Oceanicoccus sp. KOV_DT_Chl: one gene and its partner. The protein of the gene in region 1 binds, or shares a complex with, the protein of each later gene. Links are inferred from orthologs where the notes say so. Each region holds a gene or a part of one and is shown on either strand. Other genes may lie near its edges. The genes, in order: dapF and UNITIG_RS12915.

What was found.
Region 2: the proteins of dapF (region 1) and UNITIG_RS12915 are in contact, whole or in part, in a solved structure (PDB 5YGU), measured with the Escherichia coli proteins. The link is inferred for Oceanicoccus sp. KOV_DT_Chl from one-to-one orthologs.

The regions. Positions count from the first base shown.
Region 1 is NZ_FQLF01000002.1:1,622,030-1,625,158, reverse strand. The notes cover bases 52-2,853. They hold dapF (diaminopimelate epimerase), read right to left. Parts: upstream 1,967-2,853; coding sequence 1,136-1,966; downstream 52-1,135. Other genes in these bases: lysA (diaminopimelate decarboxylase), read right to left, coding at 2,081-2,853; UNITIG_RS11365 (DUF484 family protein), read right to left, coding at 393-1,088; xerC (tyrosine recombinase XerC), read right to left, coding at 52-370. In the rest of the region: more of xerC, read right to left, coding at 1-51; more of lysA, read right to left, coding at 2,854-3,129. UniProt on the Escherichia coli protein: Involved in the succinylase branch of the L-lysine biosynthesis and in the biosynthesis of the pentapeptide incorporated in the peptidoglycan moiety. Catalyzes the stereoinversion of LL-2,6-diaminopimelate (L,L-DAP) to meso-diaminopimelate (meso-DAP).
Region 2 is NZ_FQLF01000002.1:1,944,061-1,947,349, forward strand. What follows is about bases 60-3,021. They hold UNITIG_RS12915 (RNA pyrophosphohydrolase), read left to right. Parts: upstream 60-1,272; coding sequence 1,273-1,770; downstream 1,771-3,021. Other genes in these bases: UNITIG_RS12905 (class I SAM-dependent rRNA methyltransferase), read left to right, coding at 60-327; UNITIG_RS12910 (HAD family phosphatase), read right to left, coding at 362-1,015; ptsP (phosphoenolpyruvate--protein phosphotransferase), read left to right, coding at 1,832-3,021. Outside these bases: more of UNITIG_RS12905, read left to right, coding at 1-59; more of ptsP, read left to right, coding at 3,022-3,289. UniProt on the Escherichia coli protein: Master regulator of 5'-end-dependent mRNA decay.

The DNA of each region.
Region 1 (3,129 bases):
CGGTATCTAATACTTTGGGTAATTTCTTTGCTGACTTGGGTGCTTGAATGCCCAGTGCGGGATTATGTTTGCCACCGCTGCGGTTATAAAATTTATAAAAGCTGCGCAGTGCGGATAAGGCCCGCTGTAAACTGGGGCCGGTTAAACCGCCGCGATGAAGCTGCGCGACCCACTGCCTGACATCAGCACTATGAACGTGTTCGAGTTGAAGAATAGATTGCTGGCGACAATAACGAATAAATTTTTCCAGGTCGCGTTGGTAACTGCTGAGGGTGTGGCCAGAGAGCTGACGCTCGGTTGCTATATAATTAAGGAACCGTTGCAGCTGGTGTTGCCATTCATCGTTGGTCTGGGTTTCCTTCGTAGTCATCGAACGATCCCGGTGTGCTGATTTAGTAATTCAGGTGGCGAGAGAGCAAACGGTTTAGCACTTCAGCAATATAACCCAAAAATAAGGTGTCCATATTTTGATGAAAATGATTGGCGCCTCTACTGCCAATAGCGATAACCCCCAAGGGTGTACCAAAGCTAAGCGGTAGCACGGCCGCAGACCCGACATGATGGGCCTGCTCTAAAAATAAAAATTCGGCATCTTCCGGGCGTAATGCGCCACAAGTAGGGTTGTCATTTTTGAGTAGGTTGGGAATTTTGGCGTAGGCGTCATCCAGTGGCACCACCCGGGAAGCAACAGTGCGATAGTTTTCAGGTTTTCCAAATAAAGTAAGCGTAGCAAAATCCATTTTAAAATCTTTTAGCATGCTACGGGTAAAGGTATTAACCAGCGAATCCAGGCCCTGTACTTCGAGTAGCGATAGTACCAGCTGCCGGGTTCTATCAAACAGCAAATCATTGTCGCCGGCATGTTCTAACAGGCCGCCTAAGCGGTTGCGCATGTCCATATTACGTTCGCGCAATAATGAGACTTGACGTTCCAATAGTGAAACAGCTCGACCGCTGGGGTGGGCCAATTTTAATTCCAGTAACAAGTCATCGCGCTTGAGGAAGAAACCGGAATTGGCTTTCAGGTATTTCGCCACATCTTCGGCGCTGATGTCTTTATCGTTATTGTTTTTTTTAGCCGGTTCCACTTGTACCTCTCAATCTTTTACTGCGGTGACATGGGTTAATCACTCACCTAAATTATAATCTGCCCTTCAAACACAGTGCTAGCGGGCCCGGTCATCATAACGGGATGGCCTTCGCCGCGCCACTCTATCGTTAATGCACCGCCAGGTAAGTTAACGATTACGCGCTGGTCTAATAAACCGTTTAATTGCCCTGATACCACGGCGGCACAGGCGCCGCTGCCGCAGGCCAGCGTTTCACCGGCACCGCGCTCATAAACCCGCAAATTAATTTCCTTGCGGTTGAGTACCTGCATAAAACCGGCATTCACTCGCTGTGGAAATCGTGGGTGCGACTCAATGGCCGGACCGAGGGTGGCGACAGCGGCGGTTTGCACATTATCCACGACCATTACGGCGTGCGGATTACCCATTGAGACAGCGCCGATGTCGTAGTGCTGGCCGTCTACTTCGAGCGCATAACTATTATCGCGAGCAGGAGCATCAAAGGGAATGAGTGCCGGTGATAGTTCCGGCTTGCCCATATTGACCCGCACTTGCCGGTCATCGGTCATTGATAGCTCGATAATGCCGGTATTGGTTTCTACCCGAATTTTGTTTTTGCCGGTGAGTTTTTTGTCGCGCACAAATTTGGCGAAACAGCGAGCGCCGTTACCGCATTGCTCTACTTCATTGCCGTCACCGTTGAAAATACGGTAGCGAAAATCGACATCGGGTTGCGTGGGTAATTCGACCACCAATAACTGATCGCAACCGATGCCGAAATGGCGGTCGGCCAGTTGCTTGATATGGCTGGCTTGCAAGTTGAAACGCTGGGTGATCAGGTCCAGCACGATAAAATCGTTGCCTAGGCCGTGCATTTTAGTGAAGCGTAACAACATAAAATCTCTCCTGCGCTTCGCCGTTAGCGCGGTTAGGGTGATGCTGTTTGACTGCAGCTGTTCAGGTGCAGTCGCTGGAGAGAAGGCTGGTTTCGTTAAGACTGGACGACAGTCTTATGGCAGCAGCGCTTCACCCCGCATCAGGTCGGCGATGGTTTCCCGCGAGCGAATGACATGCATAGTATCACCATCCACCATAATTTCAGCTGCGCGTCCTCGGCTATTGTAGTTGGAACTCATGGTAAATCCATAGGCGCCTGAAGAGGCGACGGATAATAAATCCCCTTGCTCAAGAATAAGTTCACGGTCTTTGCCCAAAAAATCACCGGTTTCACAGACAGGGCCCACCAAATCCCAGAGCTTGGCTTCGCCGTCTGAACGCGGTGCCACTGGCTGGATATTCAGCCAGGCCTGATAAAGTGCCGGCCGAATCATATCGTTCATGGCGGCATCGATAATGGCGAAGTTTTTGTGAGCGTTTGGCTTAAGGTATTCGACTTTGGTTAATAACACTCCCGCATTGGCGCAAATAGAGCGGCCAGGTTCAAAGGCCAGGGTGACATCACGGTCGCCCAGTCGCTCTAACACTTTTGCTACGTAGGCTGAAGGCGCAGGTGGTTGCTCATCGTTGTAGCGCACCCCCAGGCCACCGCCTAAATCCAGGTGGCGAATGCTGATGCCACTGGCTGCGAGTTGATCGATCAGGGCTAACACTCTGTCCATGGCGTCGAGAAAGGGCGCGACCTCGGTTAGCTGCGAACCGATATGGCAATCTACCCCGATCACTTCAATATGACTGAGTTCAGTGGCGCGTTGATACACCTGCGGGGCTTGCTCAATGGCGATACCAAACTTGTTATCTTTCAGGCCGGTTGAGATATAAGGGTGAGTTTGTGCATCGACATCGGGATTCACCCGCAGCGAAATCGGCGCAACGATATCCATCGCCGCCGCCACGCTTTGCAATTGCTCCAGTTCAGCAGCAGATTCCAGATTAAAACAATGGATACCGACCTCCAATGCCCGGCGCATTTCCAGTGCCGTTTTAGCCACGCCGGAAAAGACTACTTTGGAAGGGTCGCCCCCAGCCGCTAAGACGCGCTCCAGCTCGCCGATGGAAACAATATCAAAGCCGGCGCCTAGTCGTGCTAGTACATTCAATA
Region 2 (3,289 bases), 320 kb from region 1 along the record:
GAGCGCTTTGATGTGGTGATTATTGATCCGCCGGCATTTATCCCCAAGCGGAAAGATATCAAAAGTGGTGAGCAGGCCTATCGTCGCGCTAATGAATTAGCGATCAGGCTACTGAATAAAAATGGCGTGTTGGTGTCGGGTTCCTGCTCCATGCATTTAGGTCGGGATCGGCTTACTGATATCTTGCGTGCCTCTGCTCGTCACCTGGATCGTGATTTGCAAATCCTGGAACAAGGCGGGCAAACTTTTGATCACCCGGTGCACCCGGCTATTCCCGAAACAGAATATTTAAAAGCGGTTTTTGCGAGAGTGTTGCTGGCATCTTGAAGGCAACCAACCAACCAACCAACCAACCAACCAACTAACGCAAGCTGATAATAGGCCAGCCCTGCTTGTTAGCGTGTTGGGTCAAGATGTCATCGGCATCGACCGCGTATGGATGTTCAACCATCTCTAACAAAGGCAGATCATTATGGGAATCGCTATAAAAATAGCTGCCAGCCAGAGTGTGGCCGCTGTTGGCGAGCCATGTCTGCAAACGTTCGACCTTACCCTGTTGAAAGCAAGGGGTGCCTTCCACCTTACCGGTATACGTGCCGTCAATAAATTCGGGGATGGTGGCGAGTATGTGGTCAACCCCCAAACTGGCAGCAATCGGTGCCGTTACAAAAAGATTAGTGGCAGTAATGATTAGTAGAAAATCGCCTCGATCGCGATGCTGTTGTAGCAGTGCATCTGCTTTGGGTAAGCGCATTGGGGCGATGGTCTCCAGCATAAACTGCTGGTGCCATTGATCCAGTTGTTGTTTGGAATGGCTTGCCAGCGGTTTCAAAGAAAACGCTAGAAACTCCTGAATATCGAGGCCGCCCTGTTGATATTGCTGATAAAAATAGTCGTTGGCTTGCTGATAGGCTTTGGCATCAACAATGCCATGATCGACTAGAAATTGGCCCCAGGCGTGATCACTATCCCCTCCTAGCAGCGTGTTATCGAGGTCAAAAATTGCAAGGGCCACTCGTATTTCTCCAGAATATCTTTAATTATCAAAGGCTTGCTTATTGGTTTTGGGGCTATCGTTGTTGCGTCGGCGCATAGCATACTGGGGGTGTGCAGGTTTTGCACTCTCGATGGTACTAAAAGAACGTGTTTCTCTAAATGCCATATTTGTGGAACAATGGCTGCCTATAACAACTTAAAATGGCTACGCCAGTAATCCCGCCGTCCAATACCTAATCAATCGGCTGGTGATTATCAAATTGTAGGGAGTCAGCGTTGATTGATTCAGAGGGTTTTCGTGCCAATGTCGGCATCATGTTGGCGAATGCCCGTGGCGAAGTACTATGGGCGCGGCGGGTCGGTCAAGACGCCTGGCAATTTCCACAGGGCGGTATTCATGAGGGTGAATCGCCGCAGCAAGCATTGTTTAGAGAGTTGAAGGAAGAAGTCGGACTGACCGAAAAAGATGTTGAGATTATCGGTTCAACTCGTGGTTGGTTGCGCTATCGATTGCCTCAACGGTTACTGCGTCATGACAGCAAACCTTTGTGTATCGGTCAAAAACAAAAGTGGTATTTACTGCGAATGTTGGCGGATGATCAAGCGGTCAGTTTTGACAATGATGAAAAGCCGGAGTTTGATGGTTGGCGCTGGGTGAGTTACTGGTATCCACTCGGGCAAGTGATTTCATTCAAGCGAGAGGTTTATCGGCGGGCGTTAAAGGAGTTGGCGCCCAAGCATGCGCGGCTGGTCAATGATCAGCTGGATAAATAATTGTACTTAAAAAGTCATAGCAACTTCAGCAAACAGGATGATTAGCTAGATGCAAAAGAACATGCTTGAAGCGCTGCGCCGCATTGTCCAGGAGGTTAACTCTGCCGGACAATTACAAGCGGTGTTAGATGTGACTGTAGCGCGGGTGAAAGATACCGTTGGTACAGAAGTGTGTTCAATCTATTTGCGTGAGCCGACCCTTGGGCGTTATATCTTTAGCGCTACGGAAGGTCTCAATAAAGATTTTGTCGGCAAGATTTCAATGGCGGCCAATGAAGGTTTGGTTGGTCAAGTGGGTAGCAGGGAAGAGCCGCTTAACTTGGAGCATGCCGAAGCCCACCCCAGTTTTTTATTCATGCCCGGTATTGGCGAAGAGCGTTTCAGCTCATTTCTTGGTGTGCCGATTATTCATCAGCGTCAAGTGTTGGGCGTGTTGGTGGTACAGCAACAAGAGCGGCGACGATTTGATGAAGAGGAAGAAGCGTTTCTCGTCACGATATCGGCGCAGTTGTCTGGCGTCATTGCCCATGCACAGGCAACGGGTGCTATTTTTTCATTGGATGCAGGCGTGCGTGGCAGTGCCAGCTTTCGCGGCGTGGCGGGTGCGCCGGGTGTCGCGATTGGGCATGCCGTGGTTGTTTCGCCACCGGCAGATTTATATGCGGTACCGCGGCGACGCTGTAAGGATATTAAAGAGGAATTAGATTTTTTCCATGAGTGTTTAGATGCAGTACGCGAAGATATTCGCGCCATGGCGCGCAAATTAAGCGATAAATTAGCGCAGGAAGAACAAGCCTTATTCGATGTCTATTTGAGCATGCTGGAGGACAATTCAGTTGCAATAGAAATTGATGAGTTAATTCGCGAAGGTGAGTGGGCGCAGGGCGCGGTCAGTCGGGTAATGATAAAACACATCCGTACTTTTGAAATGATGGAGGACAGTTATCTCAAAGAACGTGCGACGGATATAAAGGATCTAGGTCGACGGGTACTGGCTTATTTACAAGCTGCCAATACTGGTCCGGTAGAATACCCGCAGCGAACTATTTTGGTGGGAGAAGAATTAACCGCTTCCATGCTGGGTGATGTACCGACAGAAAATTTAGTGGGTTTAGTGTCGGTACGTGGCTCGGGAAATTCCCATATTGCTATTCTAGCGCGGTCAATGGGTATCCCCACCATTATGGGTGCAGTGGATTTACCGTTTACTGAAATTGAAGGCAGTGAAATTATTCTCGATGGTTATAACGGCCAGGTTTATTTTAATCCTTCCCCAGAATTATTTGCCCGCTTTCAGGCTATCTATAATGAAGAATTACAAGTTTCAAAAGGCTTGGAGGCGTTAAAAGATTTACCTTGTATCACTACAGATAATCACCGGATACCATTATACGTGAATACCGGCTTGCAGGCCGATATAGCTAGGTCGTTAGATCGCGGTGCTGAAGGGGTAGGTTTATATCGAACTGAAGTGCCTTTTTTACTGCGCGAACGCTTTCCCAGTGAAAGAGAGCAGTGC